2 regions of the Actinomadura coerulea genome follow, and region 1 is predicted to be linked to the other one. Evidence: riboswitches for the same ligand, from Rfam matches in the RefSeq annotation. Region 1 holds a riboswitch; the other holds the start of a gene.
What was found. Region 1 has a riboswitch for glycine ahead of gcvT (glycine cleavage system aminomethyltransferase GcvT). Riboswitches for the same ligand answer to the same signal wherever they lie in the genome.
Positions count from the first base shown of each region.

Region 2: it holds a riboswitch for glycine, as region 1 does, so the genes downstream of both, gcvP (aminomethyl-transferring glycine dehydrogenase) here and gcvT (glycine cleavage system aminomethyltransferase GcvT) in region 1, are expected to answer to the same signal.

Region 1 covers NZ_JACHMQ010000001.1:4,579,489-4,590,045, reverse strand. Annotated here, with positions in the region: gene BKA00_RS20975 (thiolase family protein) at 1-56, shown strand, start outside; gene BKA00_RS20970 (winged helix-turn-helix transcriptional regulator) at 96-539, shown strand; gene BKA00_RS20965 (TetR/AcrR family transcriptional regulator) at 669-1,244, opposite strand; gene BKA00_RS20960 (DUF1348 family protein) at 1,369-1,830, shown strand; gene BKA00_RS20955 (L-serine ammonia-lyase) at 1,838-3,211, opposite strand; gene BKA00_RS20950 (serine hydroxymethyltransferase) at 3,281-4,537, opposite strand; gene gcvH (glycine cleavage system protein GcvH) at 4,534-4,923, opposite strand; gene gcvT (glycine cleavage system aminomethyltransferase GcvT) at 4,980-6,074, opposite strand; glycine riboswitch at 6,148-6,236, opposite strand; glycine riboswitch at 6,241-6,336, opposite strand; gene BKA00_RS20935 (hypothetical protein) at 7,041-7,532, opposite strand; gene ltrA (group II intron reverse transcriptase/maturase) at 7,784-9,625, opposite strand; gene BKA00_RS20925 (hypothetical protein) at 10,134-10,451, opposite strand.
Region 2 covers NZ_JACHMQ010000001.1:1,890,082-1,900,638, forward strand. Annotated here, with positions in the region: gene BKA00_RS08680 (FHA domain-containing protein) at 305-835, shown strand; gene ftsR (transcriptional regulator FtsR) at 873-1,604, shown strand; gene BKA00_RS08690 (bifunctional nuclease family protein) at 1,747-2,217, shown strand; gene BKA00_RS08695 (MerR family transcriptional regulator) at 2,535-3,140, shown strand; gene BKA00_RS08700 (lysylphosphatidylglycerol synthase transmembrane domain-containing protein) at 3,150-5,624, opposite strand; glycine riboswitch at 5,896-5,990, shown strand; glycine riboswitch at 5,991-6,102, shown strand; gene gcvP (aminomethyl-transferring glycine dehydrogenase) at 6,160-9,030, shown strand; gene BKA00_RS08710 (tetratricopeptide repeat protein) at 9,647-10,557, shown strand, end outside.

The DNA.
Region 1 (10,557 bases):
AGACCATGTGCGAGGCGGGCGGACTGGCCAACGCCACCGTCGTGGAGCGGCTCTGACGGGCGGTCCGGGCAGGTCCGGCGGCTAGGCTTCCCGGTATGCCGAAGGACGCCGATCCGCGCGAGTGCTCGATCGCCGACACCCTCGACCTGGTCGGCGAGCGCTGGAGCCTGCTGGCGATCCGGGAGCTGAGCTACGGGGTGGGGCGCTTCGACCAGATCGTCCGCAACACCGGCGCGTCCCGCGACATCCTCACCGCCCGCCTCCGCAAGCTGGAGGCGGGCGGCGTCATCCGCCGCGAGCGCTACAGCGACCACCCGGTGCGCTACGAGTACCGCCTCACGCCCGCGGGCATGGAGTTGTGCGACGTCCTGCTCGTGCTGATGGTCTGGGGCGACCGCCACCTGCACCCGGACGACCCGCCCGTCCGCTGGCAGCACTCCTGCGGCGAGATGGTCAGCCCCCAGGTCGTCTGCCGCCACTGCGGCAACGAGGCCCGCCGGGGCGCGCACTCCCCGACCGGCCGAGGCGCCCGCCCCTGACCCCGCCCGCCACCGCGGAAGCGGGTGGCCCCGGCGGAGGCGGCCGGGGGGCGTCAGCGGGGGGCGGGGCGGCGCCCGGCCGCCCGGGTCCAGCGTCGAGAGTCTGGAACCCTGCCGCCAACGGCGGGGTCAACTCCGGGCGGCCCGGTCCAGGAGGAGCGCGGCGCCGGCTCGGGCGCGGGCGGCGGCGGTGGGGTCGCCCTGGATCCCGGCGACGACGATGGCGCCCTCGGCGAGCAGGTGGACGGGCTCGGCGGCGGACGCGTCGACGGGGGAGACCAGGGCGAGGACCTGGTCGTGGAAGGCGCGCTTGTGTGCTCGCGCCGCCTCCGCGATCGCCGGGGAGGACGAGCCGAGCTCCCCGTGGGCGTTCACCCAGGCGCAGCCGCGGAAGCCGGGCTCGGCGAACCACGCGCCGAGCCAGTCGAACAGGGCGAGGACGCGCCGCCGGGGGTCGGGTTCGGCGTCCAGGTGGGCCGCCAGGCTCGCGCGCCAGCGGCGGTCGCGGCGGTCCAGCATCGCGACGACGAGAGCCTCCTTCGTCGGGAAGAGCCGGTAGATGCGCTTGAGCGGCAGGCCGGAGGCGGTCCGCAACTCGTCCATGCCCACCGCCTGGACGCCCTGCCGGTAGAAGAGGCGCTCGGCGACGTCCAGCAGCCCCTGGCGGTCCCGGTCCTGCTGCTCCTCGGTGATCGCGGCCGGCATCGGCGCTCCTGACTTGACGTGGAGAACGGTCGTTCCCTACCTTAGCGGCACCAACGGAGAACGCTCGTTCTCAACTGAGGAGGCCGCCGTGTCCGAAGAAAGCGCCCCGTCCCGAGAAAACGCCGTGCCCGAGGACCGTCCGCCCTACCCGCCGTTCACGATGGAGACCGCGAAGCAGAAGGTCCAGGCGGCCGAGGACGCGTGGAACACCCGCGACCCGCACCGGGTGGCGCTCGCCTACACGCCGGACTCCGTCTGGCGGAACCGGGACCAGTTCGTCACCGGGCGGGAGGAGATCATCGCGTTCCTGACGGCGAAGTGGGAGCGGGAGCTCGACTACGCGCTCCGCAAGAGCCTGTGGGGATTCCGCGAGAACCGCATGGCCGTCCGGTTCCAGTACGAGTGGCACGACGCCGGCGGGCAGTGGTGGCGCAGCTACGGCAACGAGCTGTGGGAGTTCGACGAGCGCGGCCTGATGCGGCGGCGCGAGGCGAGCATCAACGACGTGGCGATCGGCGAGGCCGACCGGCGCATCCGCGGCCCGCGCCCCGCGGGCGAGCACGGGATCGACATCCCGCTCCGGTAGCGGGCGCTCAGCACTCGATGACGTTGACGGCGAGGCCGCCGCGCGAGGTCTCCTTGTACTTGTCGAGCATGTCGCGGCCGGTGTCGCGCATGGTCTTGATGGCCTTGTCGAGGGAGACGAAGTGGCGGCCGTCGCCGCGCAGGGAGATCCGGGCGGCGCTGATGGCCTTGACCGCGCCGACGGCGTTGCGCTCGATGCAGGGAACCTGGACCAGGCCGCCGACGGGGTCGCAGGTCAGGCCGAGGTTGTGCTCGATCCCGATCTCCGCGGCGTTCTCCACCTGCTCCGGGGTGCCGCCGAGGACCTCGGTGAGCCCGGCGGCGGCCATCGAGCAGGCCGAACCGACCTCGCCCTGGCAGCCGACCTCCGCGCCGGAGATCGAGGCGTTCTGCTTGAACAGCACGCCGATCGCCCCGGCGGTCAGCAGGAACCGCACCACGCCCTCGTCGTCGTGGCCGGGGATGAACCGGTCGTAATAGTGCAGGACGGCCGGGATGATGCCCGCGGCGCCGTTGGTGGGGGCGGTGACGATGCGCCCGCCCGCGGCGTTCTCCTCGTTGACGGCGAGGGCGAACAGGGTGATCCAGTCCATCGCGTGGAGCGGGTCGGCCGCCTTCTCCACGGAGAGCTGGCGGTGCAGCTGGGGAGCGCGGCGGCGCACCTTGAGCCCGCCCGGCAGGAGGCCCTCACGGGTGCAGCCGCGGGCCACGCAGGCCCGCATGACCTGCCACAGCTCGAGCAGGCCGTCATGGATCTCGGAGGAGTCGCGGCCGAACGCCTTCTCGTTCTCCAGCATCAGCGCCGAGATCGACAGGCCCGTCTCCCGGCAGCGTTCGAGCAGCTCGGCGGCCGTGTCGAACGGGTACGGCAGGACGGTGTCGTCGGGCTTGATGCGGTCGGCGCCCGTAGCGTTCTCGTCCAGGATGAAGCCGCCGCCGACGGAGTAGTACACCTTGGCGCGCAGCTCCTCGCCCGCGGCGTCCAGTGCCGTGAAGCGCATCCCGTTGGGGTGGCCGGGCAGCGACTCCTTGCGCTCGAAGACCAGGTGCTCGTTGACCACGAACGGGATGTCATGGTCGCCGAACAGGCGCAGGGCCCCGCGCTCGCGGATGGCGGCGAGCCGCTCGTCCACCCCGTCGACGTCGACGAGCTCGGGCTTGTCGCCCTCCAGGCCGAGGATGACGGCCTTGTCGGAGCCGTGGCCCTTGCCGGTGAGGCCGAGCGACCCGTAGAGGGTGACGGCGACGGACGCCGTCTTCTCCAGCAGCCCGTCGCGCCGGAGCCCCCGGGCGAACCGGTGCGCCGCGGCCATCGGGCCGCCCGTGTGGGAGGACGACGGACCGATACCGATCTTGAACAGGTCGAAAACGCTGATGGCCATAGCTACCTCGTTGTAGCCGCGCCCCCTCCCCCTAGGGGGAGCCCCAGGAGGGGAGGGGGCGCCGGAACGTCACAGGTTCGGGTACAGGGGGTGCTTGTCCGCCAGCGCCTTCACCCGGGCCGCGAGCGCGTCCCGGTCGAAGGACGGCTGCAGCGCCAGCGCGATCACGTCCGCGACCTCGGCGAAGTCCTCGGCGGTGAAGCCGCGGGTCGCGAGGGCCGGGGTGCCGATCCGCAGGCCGGACGTCACCATCGGCGGGCGCGGGTCGTTCGGCACCGCGTTGCGGTTGACCGTGATGCCGATGTCGTGCAGGCGGTCCTCGGCGTCGCGCCCGGTGAGCTCGGAGTCCACCAGGTCGACCAGCACGAGGTGGACGTCCGTCCCGCCGGTCAGCACCTTGACGCCGGCCTTGGCGGAGTCCTCGGCGAGCAGGCGCTCGGCGAGCAGCTTCGCGCCCTCCACCGTCGCCGCCTGCCGGGCCCGGAACTCCTCCGACGCGGCGATCTTCAGGGCGACGGCCTTCGCGGCGATCACGTGCTCCAGCGGGCCGCCCTGCATGCCGGGGAAAACCGCCGAGTTGATCTTCTTGGCGTACTCCTCGCGGGCGAGGATCAGCCCGCCGCGGGGACCGCCGAGCGTCTTGTGCGTCGTGGTCGTCACGATGTCGGCGTGCGGGACGGGCGAGGGGTGCAGCCCCGCCGCCACCAAGCCCGCGAAGTGCGCCATGTCGACCATGAGCAGCGCCCCGACCGAGTCGGCGATCCGCCGGAACGCGACGAAGTCGAGCTGACGCGGGTACGCCGACCACCCCGCCACGATCATCTTCGGCCGGTGCTCGGCCGCGAGCGAGGCCACCTCGTCCATGTCGACCAGGCCGTCCTCGGCGCGGACGTGGTACGGCACCACGTTCAGCACCTTGCCGGAGTAGTTCAGCCGCATCCCGTGCGTGAGGTGCCCGCCGTGCGCGAGGTCGAGGCCGAGGATCGTGTCGCCGTGCTGGAGCAGCGCGAAGTAGACCGCCGTGTTGGCCTGCGCCCCGCTGTGCGGCTGGACGTTCGCGTGCTCGGCGCCGAACAGCGCCTTCGCCCGGTCGATCGCGAGCTGCTCGGTGACGTCGACGAACTCGCAGCCGCCGTAGTACCGGCGGCCCGGATACCCCTCGGCGTACTTGTTCGTCAGAACCGACCCCTGCGCCTCCAGCACCGAGACGGGCGCGAAGTTCTCCGACGCGATCATCTCCAGGGTGCCCTGCTGGCGGCGCAGCTCCGCGGCGACGGCCTCGGCGACCTCCGGATCGGCCGTCGCGAGGGAGTCGTTCACACTCATGATTCCTCGATCAGCTTGTCGTAGGCGGCGGAGTCGAGCAGGTCGCCCGGCTCCTCCGAGATCCGCACCTTGAAGATCCAGCCCTCGCCGTACGGGTCGTCGTTGATGACCTTCGGCTCGTCCACCACCGCGCTGTTGACCGCGGTGATCTCGCCGCTGACGGGGGAGTAGATGTCGCTGACCGACTTGGTCGACTCGATCTCGCCGCACGGCTCGCCCGCCTCCACGGCGTCGCCCTCCGACGGCTGCAGCTCGATGTAGACGATCTCACCGAGGGCGTCGGCGGCGTGCGCGGTGATGCCGACCGTGACGATGCCGTCCTCGCCACCGAGGCCCGACACCCACTCGTGCTCCTCGCTGTAGCGGAGCTCCTCCGGAACGCTCACGATCACTTCTCTCTTTCCACTGTGGGGGCGCGCCCCCACACCGCCGGACAACTTGTTCAGGAACGCTTGTAGAACGGCAGGGCCACCACGTCCACCGGCTCATGCCGGCCGCGGACGTCCACGGCGAGGCCCGCCTCCTCGACGCCGCTGTCGAGGTACGCCATGGCGATCGGCGTGCCCAGTGTGGGCGACGGGGCGCCGCTCGTCACGATTCCGCACGGCGCGCCGCCGGACGTGACGACCTGGTACCCCTTGCGGGGCGCGCGACGCCCCCGCGCGACCAGTCCCACGAGCCTACGGCCCGGCGGGGTCTGCGCCTGCGCCGCCAGCGCGCCCTTCCCCACGAAATCGCCTGGCTTGTCCAGCTTCACCACCCGGCCGAGGCCCGCCTCGAACGGCGTCGTCTCCGCCGTCAGCTCGTTCCCGTACAGCGGCATCCCCGCCTCCAGGCGCAGCGTGTCCCGGGCCGACAGCCCCGCCGGGACGACCCCCTCCACCGCGGCGAGCGCCTCCCACATCCGGACCGCGTCGGACGCGTCCACGAACAGCTCGAACCCGTCCTCACCCGTGTACCCGGTGCGGGCGACCAGCGCGTCCACGCCCGCGACCCGCCCCGCCAGGATCGCGTAGTACTTCAGGTCCCCCAGCGGCGCGTCCGTGAACCCTTCGAGAATCCCCTGCGAACGCGGCCCCTGCAGAGCGATCAGCGCGTACGAGTCCGACCGGTCGTCCACCGCCGCCTCGAACCCCGCGGCGCGCTCGACCAGCGCGTCCCTGACGACGGCGGCGTTCGCCGCGTTCGCGACCACCATCCACGTCTCGTCCGCGAGCCGGTAGACGATCAGGTCGTCCAGGACGCCGCCGTCGTGCCCGCAGATCATCGTGTAGCGGGCCTTGCCCACCGGCATCGGCGACAGGTTGCCGACCAGCGCGAAGTCCAGCGCGGCCCCCGCCCCCCGCCCCGACAGGAAGATCTCCCCCATGTGCGACAGGTCGAACAGCCCCGCCCCCGTGCGGACGGCCTGGTGCTCGGCGGTCTCGCTCGCGTAGCGCAGCGGCATCAGATAGCCGGCGAAGTCGACGAGATTCGCGCCGAGGTCCTCATGGACGTCGTGCAGCGGCGTCTTCTTCGCGGTCGGATCGGCGGACATGGGCTCGGCTCCTTCGTCACGGGCGCGCATGGTCCATCGTCCCACTCGCGCACCGGGCGTATCGGTGCCTCCCCCTCTGTCATCGGCGCCTGAGAGCTTCACCCGCCGCGCACGGCGGGCTTTCACCTTCGGCGGGGGACGGAGGTCCCCGCTTTCCAGAGGTCGCCTGGCCCGTGCGGTCCATTGGCCTGAGAGGTTCCGGGGAGGATTTGCTCCTTCGGCGTCCCCCACCGGCTGCGAGGGACTCTCCCGCACGGGATCATCAGCTGTCGAAGAAGGCTAGCAGTGTTCATTGCGTTTTTTCAGGTCGGGCCTTGGGGGCCCCGACCTGAAAAAACGCGTGCGATCGCTGCATCGCTCCGGCTCGCCCTGCGGCTCGCTGCGCGATCAGATTCTTGCTTCGCTCGGACCTGCCTTCGGACGCGATCGCGAGTGTCGAGGTCGTCGCGGGCTGAGGTGGCGGCTGAGGTCGCCTCGTTAGACGGGTTGCTGCTGAGCGCGCCCGTCCGGTCCTCTCGCGCGGGTCGTCTCGAACCGTTGCGCTCTGTGCTGGCGTGGCGGTGTCCCGTGGTGCAGTTCGGGACGGTGGTTGGGCTTCGGGTCGCAATCGGAATCGTGGTCCTCGCCGCCTTCGGCGTTGTGGGCGTGCCGAACAAGAAGCCCGCCGATCGGACACGCCTGCCGCCTACCGCGGGTCGCTGGGCCTGCGCCGGCGGGCGAGCCCGACCGGAACCAGGCGCCCCCCGTCCCCCTCCTCGGGGACGGGGGCCGTTTCGTCACGCCCGTAATGTGTATTCTTCGCGCGAACGGCCCCGCCCAATTCGCCTGGGCGGGGCCGCTATCTCACATGGCGGGCTTGCCCGTGCCGGAACACCTTCCTCGACTGCCGGGCTTCTGATGCGCCGGCGTCGACGAGCCCGTGTCGGCGGACGTCTCCTGTCCACAGTCGGGGCACTGTGCCATGGTTCACACCTCCTCTCTCTGCTGGAAGTCACCCCCCTGGCTGATCGACCCGCCCGCGGGCGCCAGGCTCCGGAACACGCCGAAGATGTCGGCGCCGCTGTGCATGCGCACGAGGACGCAGCACGGCCGCGGCCCGGCGTTCTCGCGGACCGACTTTCGTTCGACCGCCTTGACCTCCGGGTTCGCGCCGTTGGCGATGAGCGCGGCGATGTGCTGCTCGATCAGGCGCAGCGGCGTCCGGCCCGTGCTCGGCAGCTCCGGGAGCGTCTGGGAGGCGGGCGGCTCCCCGGTGACGGGGGTCTCCTCCCCGCCGTCACCCGACGGCGGGGACGTACGCGCCCACTGGAGCGCCACCTGGGCGCCCGTGCGCAGGGTGATGACGTGGCCGTACTGGGGATCGGCGATCCCCGCGTCGGTGAAGAGCTTCACGCTGGTGATCGCGGGAGAACCCTTCAGCACGTCCTCGACCCATGGCGCCCATCGGGGCAGTCGCATATCTCCTCCTGTCCTCGCGCGTCGCTCCTTGCGCGGAGGTCACGCTACCGGGTTGGCGGCCACGCCCCCGGTTGCTCCGCGCCGGCTCATGAGTCGGCTGCGAGCAGCCCGACGAGGGCGACCTCGGCGCCGGTGACGTCGGTGGCCGGGGCGAGCGCGTCGCCCATGTGCGACCAGGTCGGGTAGCGGGGACGCATTACTGCGTCCCCGCCCCCTCAGAACCGTGCGTGCCATTCGTCACGGCACACGGCTCAAGCAGATCCAAGCGACGGTTCAGGGTCACGCTGCGTTCTGCTTCGACGTTGGCTATAGAGCCAGCTTCGATGACAGTGTGTATGCACTAAGCGGGTCCTGGCGCCACCATGGCGGCCGGATTCCGGGGCATCCACGATCAGGAGATAGCTCGCCGCTATTGCTCGCCGGGTAACTTGCTGCCACCAGCTTTCCCACTGTTGTGGGGATTGCGGCGGCTGCTCTGCGGTCAGCAGATAGTCCCCGCACCTCGGGCATATGGCGTTCTGTTCGTCCAGTAGCCTGATGGTGTACCGATCGAGCGGCGGCTTACTCCGTCTGCGGCGGTGAGCCCAGTACTCGGCCAGGAAAGGATCGTCCGGAGACGCCCATCCTTTAACCATGACGTGCCGTTTAATTTCCGTCCACCGAAACATAACCAAGTAGGCGCCGGACTCGAGATCCCCGAACACCCACCTGTCGTTCCGGAACTTGTTGAACTGGCCATAGTACCTGGGGATAATCCATGACTTTGGCTTATTCTGATGGCTGTGCGTGGCCCACTTGTAGGTGAGTCTCCACACGTGCGTGTCGAGATCTTCGAAAACCTTCGACGACACCACCGGTCGATAATACGCCGCCCACCCCCGGATCACGGGGTTCAGGGCGGCAATCACTGCTTTCGCGTTTGCGCCGCGCAGCCGACGCATTTCAAACGCGAGTCTCGACCTGATCCGCTGTACGGCCGCCTTACTAGGCTTGATCAGGAGTTTGGAGCCATACCGGCGGACGTTGAAGCCGAGAAAGTCAAACCCCTCGGCCACATGGACAATGCGGGTCTTATCCTCGTTGAAGGACAGGCCCCGACCGCCCAGCCATCGCGCCAGTCGCTCCTTGATCAGCACGGCCTGATGGCGGGTGTGACAGAGCACCACCAGGTCGTCCGCGTACCTGACCACTACCGGAGAATCCGGATAACTTCGTCCTGCCTTGGGCCCGGTAGTTCTGTACCTGGCCCCAGCGACCGTTTCCAGACCGTGTAACGCGACGTTCAGCAGTAGCGGGCTGATGACCCCGCCCTGCGGAGTTCCTTCCTCGGTGGGAGCGAACCCGCGTCCCGCCTCGAACACTCCCGCCTGGAGCCACTCACGCACCATCTCCCGAGCGGGAAACAGGCCGATAGCCTCCATCAGCGTTTCGTGGTCGATCCGGTCGAATGCCGCAGCCAAATCCGCATCGAGCACCCATAGCCGTGCTGCGGTCTTGCTTTTGCACGTCTCATAGATGGCCTCGATCGCGTCATGGCACCCTCGGCCCGGCCGAAACCCGTATGACTTGGCCTCGAACCGAGCCTCCCACTCGGGCTCCAGTGCATTCCGGACTCGCGCTTGATGACAGCGGTCCATCAGCACCGGTATGCCGAGCGGACGCATGCGCGCGGGGTTACCGGCCTTGGGAATGTGCACTCGCCGGACCGGACGGGGGCGCCAATCCTGCCTGCTGCGATGGACTCGCTTCGCCATGCGCATTCTGGCCTGGTGGGTCAGAGCGACCTCGCCATCGACCCCCGCCGTTCGCCGTCCAGCGTTCCGCTGCGTCACCTGTCGCACGCTCACCAAAGTGTTCGCTTGCGACCGCAGCATGAGTTTCTGTAGATTCCTGGCTTTCGCCAGGTCCCCTTCCTGCACCGCCTTGAAGATCCGCTGTCGTAGGCGGCGTACCTGCTTCTCCTGTTCGGACCAGTCAATACGCCCCCACTCTGAACTCTCATCCAGATCGAGACGACCCTGTTCCGGGATCGGCAGGCCCTCAGGTCCGTTCGCCGTTTCGGCGTCCAACTTGCCCCTCGGTTCGGATGCCATAGACAGTTTCCTTCAAAGATCCACCTGCTCACGTCAGCACGCTTTCGCGTCCGGGCATCGGCCCGTATCCGGCCAGTTATACGGACAGTCCATCGGAGGGCTGGCTTCGCAGTCCGCTTTCCTGTCACCTTTCGGCCACCGGCATTGGCTTCTTGAGCATCCTGTCCAGGCCAGGGATTATGCCCCTCTTACGATCGGCCTACCAACCTCGTTGGACCTGACCCGGGTTTCCATGTTCCGCACGTTCGAGAAGCGGTCGAGCTTGGGTGCCTTCTTTACTCCGGGGACAGCGGTGCCCATGCGGTGCAAGTGGTTTCCTTGCCCACCGCCGGCCGCATCTCAACGACCCGTCCCTGTCACGCTGCCTTCCCACCCGTCTCAGCGAGTCCCTATAACGGAGCATCACCAAAGATTCACTTGCGTTCACCCCGCACTCGACCTTCCCCACCTGTAGGACCGAGACGGAATCGGCCCCCTTGGGATTTCCGTGAGCTTCACACCCACTGACTCAGGAAGCCAGCACGCATGTCACGACGGGGACAGGCTCAGGCACTAGCCTGGAATGCATTCCGACTTTCCATCGGCCTCCAATCATGCATTCACTCGAAACGTGCGACTTCACGTCGCACAACCAGTCCTGGTCGTCGTCCTTCGGCCGCGGCTCGCACCTGACCCGCACGCCGCGGGGCGGCGAGACGCCGGCGGGGGTCGTCACGGTCACCTCGGGGGCGGCGATGTCCACCTTGTAGCCGCGGATGCCCATGCGGGTGGCGAGTGCGGCGAGCTGCGGGTGCATCTCCAGACCGAGCAGGCGCACGATCTTCACGGTGGCCCCGTCGACGTCGGCGATCGGTCCGAGGTCGAGCCCGGAGTCCCAGTTGAACCGGCCGCGCTGGGAACTCGGCGCGCAAGGTGGCGAGGCGCCCTTCGAG
Region 2 (10,557 bases), 2.7 Mb from region 1:
GGGACGGGGGACGGTAGACCGGACACCGGGCCGGGACGCCGCGATCGCGTCGGTCCGCGCGGCGTCATGGACCTGCGATCATCGGCGAATGTAGTTTGGTGCGGCCGGTTCACCGTTCCGGTTGACCCCTCGGGTGATACCCGCGTAAGTTGCGGCGACCGTCGCGTGAGCGGGCGGTGAGTTGGACCGTTGCCGGGGCGGATCCCCGGCGTGGGTTGGGTGATGGATGCGCGTGGCGCAGGCGGCCCCCGCTGAGGCGGGCGGGCGCGGGCGGCACGCCGATGGTAGGAGGCCGAGCCGATCGATGCCGAGCGTCTACTGCACGCAGTGCGGTCACGCCAACCCGGATGATGCCCGCTTCTGCTCGAACTGCGGCACTCCGCTGAGGAGTTCCGCGCCGCCGCCTCCCCGCGAGTCGCCGGGCGAGTCCACGTCCACGATCTCCATCGGGGGATTCGAGGCGCTGGACACCGACGCCGGCGCCGAGGAGCCGGCCGGGCCCGACCAGATGGCGATGGAGGCGCTCCCGCCGGGTACCGCGCTGCTCGTCGTCAAGCGGGGGCCCAACGCCGGCAGCCGCTTCCTGCTCGACAAGGACCGCACGTCCGCGGGGCGCCACCCCGAAAGCGACATCTTCCTGGACGACGTCACCGTCTCCCGCCGGCACGCCGAGTTCGCCCGGCAGGGCGGGGTGTTCTCCGTCCGCGACACCGGCAGCCTCAACGGCACCTACGTCAACCGGCAGCGGATCGACCAGGCCGGGCTGTCGGGCGGCGACGAGGTCCAGATCGGCAAGTTCCGGCTGGTGTTCCTGACCAACCCGGCCCACGGCTGACGGAGCGGCGAGGTCGCGGCGAACGATGGGAGGGCCCTTGAGCGCGGAGCCGGCCCGGTCCCCGATGACCATCGGGGACGTCCTCGGGCTGCTCAGACCTGAGTTCCCCGACATCACCATCTCCAAGATCCGCTTTCTGGAGTCCGAGGGGCTCGTCGAGCCGGAGCGCAGCCCCTCCGGCTACCGCAAGTTCGGCGAGGCCGACGTCGAGCGCCTGCGGTACGTCCTCACCGCGCAGCGCGACCACTACCTGCCGCTGCGCGTCATCCGGCAGCACCTGGAGGCGCGCGACCGCGGCGAGAGCGTCCCGCCGCCCGGCGCGCGCCGGCCCGGCCCCGCCGAGCCGGACCGGCGGCGCCCCCGCACGCTCGTGGCCGCCGACACCACCGCGCCGGAGCCCGCCGTGCGGCTCACCCGCCGCCAGCTGCTGGACGGCGCCGGGATCGACGAGGCCCTCCTCGCCCGCCTGGAGGAGTACGGCCTGGTCCGCCGGATCGGCGCGCACTACGAGGGCGAGGCGCTGAACATCGCGCGCGTGGCCGCCGCGCTCGGAGAGTTCGGCTTCGAGGTCCGGCACCTGCGCGCCGTCAAGGCCGCCGCCGACCGGCAGGTCGGCCTGATCGAGCAGATGGTCGCGCCGCAGCTGCGCCGCCGCAGCAGCGGCGCGCACGAACAGGCCGCCGAGACCGCGCGGGAGATCGCCGCGCTGTCGGTCCGGCTGCACGCCGCGCTGGTCGGCGCGGGTCTGCGCGAGAGCCTCGACCACTGATCACGCGGCCGGTGGAGGATTTTGCCGTACCCCGCGCGCCGCGAGCTGTCCGAGCCTGGGTGTACGTTGGCTACATGGTTCGGTCAGGAATCGATCCGCTGCACGTGGTGATCGAGACAGCGAGAACCAGCAGGGAGCCGCAGTGAAGCAGATGGAGGTCGTCGGCGTCCGGGTCGAGATGCCCTCCAATCAGCCGATCGTCCTGTTGAAGGAGACGGAGGGCGATCGCTACCTGCCCATCTGGATCGGGGCGGTGGAGGCGACCGCGATCGCCTTCGCCCAGCAGGGGGTGCTGCCCGCCCGGCCCCTCACCCACGACCTCTTCCGCGACGTGCTGGACGCCCTGAGCGTCCAGCTCCGCACGGTCAACATCACGGCGCTGCGCGAAGGGATCTTCTTCGCCGACCTCGTCTTCTCCAACGGCGTCGAGGTGAGCGCGCGCCCGTCCGACTCCATCGCCCTCGCCCTGCGCACGGGTGCGACGATCTTCGCCAGCGAGGACGTCCTGGAGGAGGCCGGCGTCGCCATCCCCGACGAGCAGGAGGACGAGGTCGAGAAGTTCCGCGAGTTCCTCGACACGATCTCCCCGGAGGACTTCGGCCGCGCCGGATAGCCTTCCCGCACCCCGGAGTGGGTGATTGCTGTGCCGTATGTCACTCTGGAGTGCGAGTTCATGCCATGGGGCGAATGGTCGCCCATTGCGCCGGACCTGGCGGTTTTTGCGGGGGAACCATCGGGGTATGGACTGCGTGGGTGGCGAAGGTGCGCAGTTTGCCCACGTGAAGCCGGTTCATCCGGGCATGCGACGCGCCGACGATGAACGTTGACCACACCCTGACCGGCACCTACCGTGCTGGTGGAACACCCGTGGTGTAATTCGTCAAACCCCCTTGACGAACCGCTGCGGGATGATAGAAGCCGGAGGTCCGCGTGGCGGTGAGCAGCGGCGAGGGCAAGGCGACCCCCGACAGGCGCGTGGCGTCCCGCCGTGCCGGAGAGCAGGGCCTGCTCTTCGACACCCAGGTGTCGGTGCCGCCGGAGGATGTCGGCTACCGCGGCCCGACGGCGTGCGCCGCGGCGGGGATCACCTACCGCCAGCTCGACTACTGGGCCCGCACGAAGCTGGTGGAGCCCAGCGTGCGGTCGGCGCAGGGGTCCGGCAGCCAGCGGCTGTACAGCTTCCGCGACGTCCTCGTCCTGAAGGTCGTCAAGCGGCTCCTGGACACCGGCGTCTCGCTGCAGCAGATACGCACGGCCGTGTCCCACCTGCGCGACCGCGGCGTCCAGGACCTCGCCCAGATCACCCTGATGAGCGACGGCGTCAGCGTCTACGAGTGCACCTCGCCCGACGAGGTCGTCGACCTCCTCCAGGGCGGCCAGGGCGTGTTCGGCATCGCGCTCGGGCGGGTGTGGCAGGAGGTGGAGGGCAGTCTGGCGGAGCTGCCCGCTGAACGCGCCTCCACCGGCGACGAGGACCCCGCCGGGCACCACCACGACGAACTGGCCGACCGGCGGCGCGCCCGCCGCACCGGCTGAGGCCGCGCCTCAGAGCGCCTCCTTGCGCTGCAGGAAGGCGAACGCCCCCCATCCGGGCAGGACCGGCAGCCACAGCGTCAGGAGCCGGTAGAGCAGCACCGCCGACGTCGCCGTCTCGGCCGTCAGCCCCGAGATCGTCAACGCCAGCGTGAGCGCGCCCTCGACGGCGCCGAGCCCGCCCGGCGTCGGCGCCGCGGACCCCACCGCGTTCGCGGTGAGGAACACCAGCACCACCGTCGTCCACGGCAGCGACCCGCCGAACGCCCGGATGGAGGCGTCCAGGCACAGCGTGAACGCCAGCGTCAGCAGCAGGGTTCCGCCCATCCCGGTGGACAGCTTCCTCGGCGACTGCAGAACGTCCACCAGGCGCGGCACCACGCCCGAGAACATGGCCCTGAGCCGCGAGGCGACCACCCGCCGCACCCGCGGCACCGTCAGCGCGAGCGCAGCGAGCAGCCCCAGCCCCAGCACCGCCAGGACGATCGTCCGGGACGGGGCCAGATCCTGCGTCGCCTTCGCCGTCGAGCCGGTCAGGAACCCGAACAGCACCAGCAGCAGGATGTGGGTGACCATCCCCACGAGCTGGGACGCGCCCACGCTCGCGACGGCCAGGGCGGGCCGGACGCCCGAGCGCTGCAGGTAGCGCGTGTTGACGGCGACGCCGCCCACGGCCGCCGGCGCGACCAGCTTCACGAACGACGCGGCCAGCTGCACCAGGACCGTCCGCCACAGCGGCAGCCGCTCGGGGACGAACCCCATCAGCATGAACGCGGCGGCGACGTAGGTGAGCGCCGCCGCCCCCAGCGCCGCCGCCACCCAGTGCCAGCTCGCCGTGGCCGCCAGGCGGCCGATGTCCAGGCTCGTCACCTGCGGGATGACGATGTACGCCGCGACCGACAGCGCCACGATGCTGACGATGGTCCGGGGCCGGAACCGCTCCAGCTTGGCCGGAGGCGCCTCCGTCTCGGGCTTCAGCCGGACGATCTGCTCCCGGATGCGGGTCAGCAGGTCCTTGTGGCGCCGCAGCGCGGTGCGGGTCGCCCGCGACAGCGCCACCCGCTGGAGCAGCGGCACCGCGCCGCCGAGAGCCTCCTCGCCCAGCACCGGCGCCGCCGTCCGCACCGCCCGCTCCGGCCCCGCGCGCAGCGCCAGCGTCGTGAGCAGCTGCGCGAGGTCCAGGCGCAGCGCCAGGTCGCCGGCCGCCGTCTCCCCGGACCGCAGGTCGGTCAGGTAGGCGAGGCCGTCGTCGCCGACCAGGACCGCCTCGTCCTCCAGCCGCCGGTGCGCGAGCCGCCCCGCCTGAAGGGCCCGGAACTGCCGCCACACGTCCGCCAGCAGCTCGTCGGTGACCTCCCCGTCGGGGACGTCTCCGAGCCTGCGCCCCGGGACGTGCTCGTAGGCCAGCAGCGCCGCCTCGGTGCCGACCTCGCACGTGCCGACGAGCCGAGGCGTCCGGGCGCCGGCGGCGTCCACCGCGTACGCCATGAGCGACTCCAGCTCCAGGGACCGGCGCAGCGACCGCAGCGTCCGCCCCGTCGTGGCGCCGCGCAGGCGCAGCAGCCGCCAGACGCGGTAGAGCAGCCCGGCGGTCTGCTGGTCGCGGTCCAGGACGCGGACCTCCACGTCCCAGTCGCCGTGCGGCCCCCGGCCCGCCGGGAGCCGGGCACCGTACCCGTCCTGCGGGCAGGAGGCGAGGGCGACGCCGTAGCGGCGGGTCTCGTCGGCGTCGTGCGTGCCGTCCAGGCGCGCCCCCCGCCGCGGGTTCAGCCCCAGGCGTTCCAACGCGGCCACCACCGCCGTCCCCGACGGGCGCGGGTTCGGCGTCCCGACGGCGTAGAGGGTGCCGTGGCCGATGGCGCGGCCCAGCAGGTAGGTGGCCGCCAGCGCGGCGACGGAGGCGTAGGACGCGGTCAGCCCCGTCAGCGCCGCCAGCCCGATCATGGTCCAGGTCGCGGCCTGCCAGCGGGCGCGGCCCGCCATCCCGACCGCGCTGACGAACGCGATCACCGGGGCGATGTCGGTGTGCACCGGCGCGGTCTCGGTGCCGCCCCAGATCAGCGAGTCGAGCACGCCGCCCGGCGCGGCCCGCACCACCAGGTCGTCCAGGCCCACCGTGATCCCGAACGCGATCATCGCGGCCAGCAGCGCGATCGCCACGCGCACGCCGTCCTTGTGGAACAGCCGCTCGATCGCGAACGCGATCGGCACGGCCAGCACCCCGAAGCTGGACACCAGCGTCGCCAGCGTCAGCAGCAGCCGCGGCGCGTGCGCGGTGCCCTGCGCGATGTCGGTCTGCAGGCCGTGGGTCGTCTGCTGCGCGATCGACACCAGCAGCATCACCGCCGCCAGTCCCACCACCGAGGCCGCGAACCGGATGGCGTCGGAGGGCCGGCGGATCCGGTACGGCTGGGCGGGCTCGTCGACGGGCGCGCCTGCGGCCGCGCCCTGCGCCGGGCGCACCGCTCCGTCGCGGGTCTGTGTCACGCCGTACCGCCGCCCTGACCATCCGCCATCGTGATCAGCGTCCCAGACCCGGCGGCGCGCCGTCGAGTCGCGGGGCCGCCGCCGGGACGCGCGTCCATCCCGCAGCCTCATCTCCCCGCCCCCGTGCGGCCCGGGACGGTCGCGCCCCAGGTGAGTCAGCACATGGTACTCGCCGGTAGAGCGCCCGCGCCGGAGGACGCGGCCCCTTGCGGCGGACCGGAACGACGCCGCGGACGCGCCTTTGGGTAGGGTTCGACCTAGGACATGCCGTCAACCCTGTGCGGGAGAGACCCCACGCCGCCAGCGTGGGGCGCCGAAGGGGCAACCTCCCCGGAACCTCTCAGGCAAAAGGACCGCACGGGCGAGGCACCTCTGGAAAGCAGGCGTCGGTCCCCGCGCGCGGGGAGGGACGGCTCACCGAAGGGGAAACCCCGCCGCGCGGGTGAAGCTCTCAGGTGCCGATGACAGAGGGGGAGAGGCCGCCGGCCCGCGCCGGCGGCGGACCTGAGCGACCGCAGCAGCCAGGAGGCCCTCCATGACCGCCCAGTTCTTCGCCCCTGTGGCCGCGCCGCAGCATCCCCGGTCGGCGTTCGCCGACCGGCACGTCGGCCCCTCACCGGACGACCAGGCGAGGATGCTGGCCGCAATCGGCTACTCCGGCGCCGAGGCGCTGATCGACCACGCGGTCCCCGCCGCGATCCGCACGTCCCGGCCGCTGGACCTGCCGCCCGCGCTGAGCGAGACCGCCGCGCTGGACCGGCTCCGCGAGATCGCGTCCCGCAACACCGTCCTGACGTCCATGATCGGGCTCGGCTACCACGGGACGACCACCCCCGGCGTGGTCATGCGGAACGTGCTGGAGAACCCGGGCTGGTACACGGCCTACACCCCCTACCAGCCGGAGATCTCGCAGGGACGCCTCGAAGCCCTGCTGAACTTCCAGACGATGGTGGGCGACCTCACCGGGCTGCCCGTCGCGAACGCCTCCATGCTGGACGAGGGCACCGCCGCCGCCGAGGCCATGGCCCTCGCGCACCGCGTCTCCAGGCGCAAGGAGCCCGGGAAGTTCCTCATCGACATCGACGCCCTCCCGCAGACGATCGAGGTCGTCCGGACCCGCGCGATCCCGCTCGGCATCGAGGTCGTCATCGCCGACCTGTCCCGCGGCCTGCCCGACGGCGACTTCTTCGGCGTGCTGCTCCAGTACCCGGGCGCGTCCGGCGCCGTCCGCGACCTCGAGCCCGTCATCGCGCAGGCCCACGAGCGCGGCGCCAAGGCCGTCGTGGCCGCCGACCTGCTGGCGCTGACGCTGCTGCGCCCGCCGGGCGAGTCCGGCGCCGACATCGCGGTGGGCTCCGCGCAGCGGTTCGGCGTCCCCTACGGGTTCGGCGGACCGCACGCCGGCTACATGGCGGTCGCCGAGGGCATCCAGCGCCAGCTCCCCGGGCGGCTCGTCGGCGTGTCCGTCGACGCGGACGGCGCCACCGCCTACCGGCTGGCGCTGCAGACCCGCGAGCAGCACATCCGCCGCGAGAAGGCCACCAGCAACATCTGCACCGCCCAGGTCCTGCTCGCCGTGATGGCGAGCATGTACGCCGTCTACCACGGCCCCGAGGGCCTCGCCGCGATCGCGCAGCGGACCCACCGCCGGGCCGCCGAGATCGCCGCGGGGCTGCGCGCCGGCGGTGTCGAGGTCGTGCACGGCTCGTTCTTCGACACCGTCCTGGCCCGCGTGCCCGGCCGCGCCGCCGAGGTCGTCGCGGCGGCCCGCGAGCGCGGGATCAACCTGCGCCCCGACGGGCCCGACCGCGTCGCGGTCGCCTGCGACGAGACGACGCTCCCCGCGCACGTCACGGCCGTGCTGGAGGCCTTCGGCGCGGCCGCGGCCGACGAGGTCCCCGAGGCGTTCCCGGACGCGCTGCGCCGCGAGAGCCCCTACCTGACCCACCCCGTCTTCCACGCGCACCGCTCCGAGACCGCGATGCTGCGCTACCTGCGCAGGCTCCAGGACAAGGACATCGCGCTCGACCGCTCCATGATCCCGCTCGGCTCCTGCACGATGAAGCTCAACGCCACCGCCGAGATGGAGCCGATCACCTGGCCGCAGTTCGCCGACATCCACCCGTTCGCGCCGCTCGACCAGGCCGCCGGCTACGTCGAGCTGATCGGCGAGCTGGAGGGCTTCCTCGCCGAGATCACCGGGTACGCGAAGGTCTCCGTCCAGCCGAACGCCGGCTCCCAGGGCGAGCTCGCCGGCCTGCTGGCCATCCGCGGCTACCACGCCTCCCGCGGCGAGGAGCACCGCGACGTCTGCCTGATCCCCTCCTCGGCGCACGGCACCAACGCCGCCAGCGCCGTCATGGCCGGGATGCGGGTCGTCGTCGTCACGTGCGACGAGGGCGGCAACATCGACCTCGGCGACCTGCGCGCCAAGCTCGCCCAGCACGGCGGGCGGCTGGCGGCGATCATGGTCACCTACCCGTCCACGCACGGTGTCTTCGAGGAGACGATCACCGAGGTGTGCGCGGCCGTGCACGAGGCCGGCGGCCAGGTCTACGTCGACGGCGCCAACCTCAACGCGCTCGTCGGCCTGGCCCGCCCCGGCGAGTTCGGCTCGGACGTCTCCCACCTCAACCTGCACAAGACGTTCTGCATCCCGCACGGCGGCGGCGGCCCCGGCGTCGGGCCGATCGGCGTCCGCGAGCACCTGGCGCCGTTCCTGCCCAACCACCCGATGCGCGAGGAGGCCGGCCCCGGCACGGGCGTCGGCCCCATCTCCGCCGCCCCGTGGGGCTCGGCCGGCATCCTGCCGATCTCCTGGGCCTACATCGCGATGATGGGCCCGGACGGGCTGCGCGCCGCCACCGAGGGCGCGATCATCGGCGCGAACTACCTCGCCGCCCGCCTCGCCCCGCACTACCCGATCCTCTACACCGGCCGCGAGGGCCTCGTCGCGCACGAGTGCATCGCCGACCTCCGCAAGATCACCAAGGAGACGGGGATCACCGCCGAGGACGTCGCCAAGCGCCTCATCGACTACGGCTTCCACGCCCCGACCCTGTCGTTCCCCGTCGCCGGCACCCTGATGATCGAGCCCACCGAGTCCGAGGACCTCGCCGAGCTCGACCGGTTCTGCGACGCCATGATCGAGATCCGCCGGGAGATCCAGCGCGTCGCCGACGGCGGCTACGACGCCGAGGACAACCCGCTCAAGAACGCCCCCCACACCGCCGCCTGCCTCGTCTCCGACGACTGGAAGCACGCCTACACCCGCGAGGAGGCCGCCTACCCCCTCCCGTCCCTGCGGGAGAACAAGTACTGGCCGCCCGTCCGCCGCATCGACCAGGCCTACGGCGACCGCAACCTCGTCTGCTCCTGCCCGCCCCCCGAGGCGTTCGAGGACTGAGTTGGATTGTGTGGTTGTGGGTCAGGCGCCCGGGGGCGCCTGACCCACAACCACACGTGCGATCGCTGGCATCGCTCCGACTCGCCTTGCGGCTCGCTGCGCGATCAGGTTCTCGCAAGCTCGAACCTGCCTTCGGACGCGATCGCAGTGGCCGGGGTCGCTGGTGGCTGGGGCGTCGGCTGGGCACCGTTCGCGTCCGTTGCCGGCGTCGCTGCGCGGTTGGGTTTCGCTAGCGCGGGCTTGCCTTTGGACGCGATCGCGGTGGCCGGGGTCGCTGGTGGCTGGGGGTCGGCTGGGCGCCGTTCGCGTCTGGTGCCGTGGTCTGCTGTGCGATCGGAGTCTGGCGGCTTGAGTTCGCGTGCGGCCTTGTGCGCGCCCCTCTTGTCGCGTGCTGTGATGGCTGGGTCGGCGGGCTGTTGTTTCGGCGGCCACCTTCGGGTCTTGCTTCGGTCGGGTCTGCCTTCGGCGTCAGGGGGTGGCTGCGGGGGCGGTCGCGCCCGGGGGCCGGCGGTGGATTTGTGATCTTGGCGGGGTTTCCGGGTGTCGCCGCGGGACGGGGGAGGGGGTGGATCGCTACGCTCTTTGCGGACCCCGACCCCCAGAGGGCAGAAGAGCGATGATCGAGTCTCCGGACGCGGTATCCGACGACGCGGCGCGACTGTGCGAGGAGGCCCGCGGCCTCGCCGAGAGCGGTGAGGCCGAGAGGGCCGCACTGCTGTTCGAGAAGGTGCTCGCGCTGGGCGACACCCCCTTCCGGGCGCGGGCGGCGCTGGGGCTGGCGGTCGTCCTGGACGACGCCGGGCACGTGGAGCGCGCCAGGGAGGCCGACCGGGCGGCGATCGCCACCGCCGACCCCGAGTACGGGCCGCGCGCCGCCTACCACCTGGCGCTCACCCACGAGCGCGCGGGCGAGCACGAGCGGGCGGCGCCGGCGTGGCGGGTCGTGGTCGACTTCGGCAACCCCGCCTACCTGCCGCCCGCCCATCTGGCGCTCGCCCGAATCGCCGACGACGCCGGCGACTTCGACACCGCCCGCGACCACTGGGAGGCGGTGATCGCGACCGGGGACGCCGAGTACGGGCCGCCCGCCGCGCACGACCTGGCCCAGCGGCTGCTGGAGCGCGACGAGCCCGCCCGGGCCCAGCGGGTCCTGACCGCCGGGCTCAAGCTGATCGACCGGGGCGCCGCCCCCTACGCGTACGGGCGGCTCGCCGTCGCGCTCGGCATCTCCTACCTCGACCAGGCGATCGGCGCGTTCGGCGCGGCGCTGGGGGAGGAGCCGGCCGACCCGGAGGTCGGGCCGCTGGCCACCGAACTGCTGGCGCGGACGCTGCCGCTGCGCGGCCGGGGCGCCGAGGCGGGCGAGGTGTGGCGGCGGGGGCTCGCCGAGCCCGGCACCGCGGGGCAGGTGCGGGCGCGGCTGCGCCGCGACTTCGGCGACGCCGACGACGACGGCGACCTGTGGTGGGAGCCGGTCGTCGAGCACGCCGTGTCGGACGGGACGCTCCCCGCCCTCGCCGGCGAGGC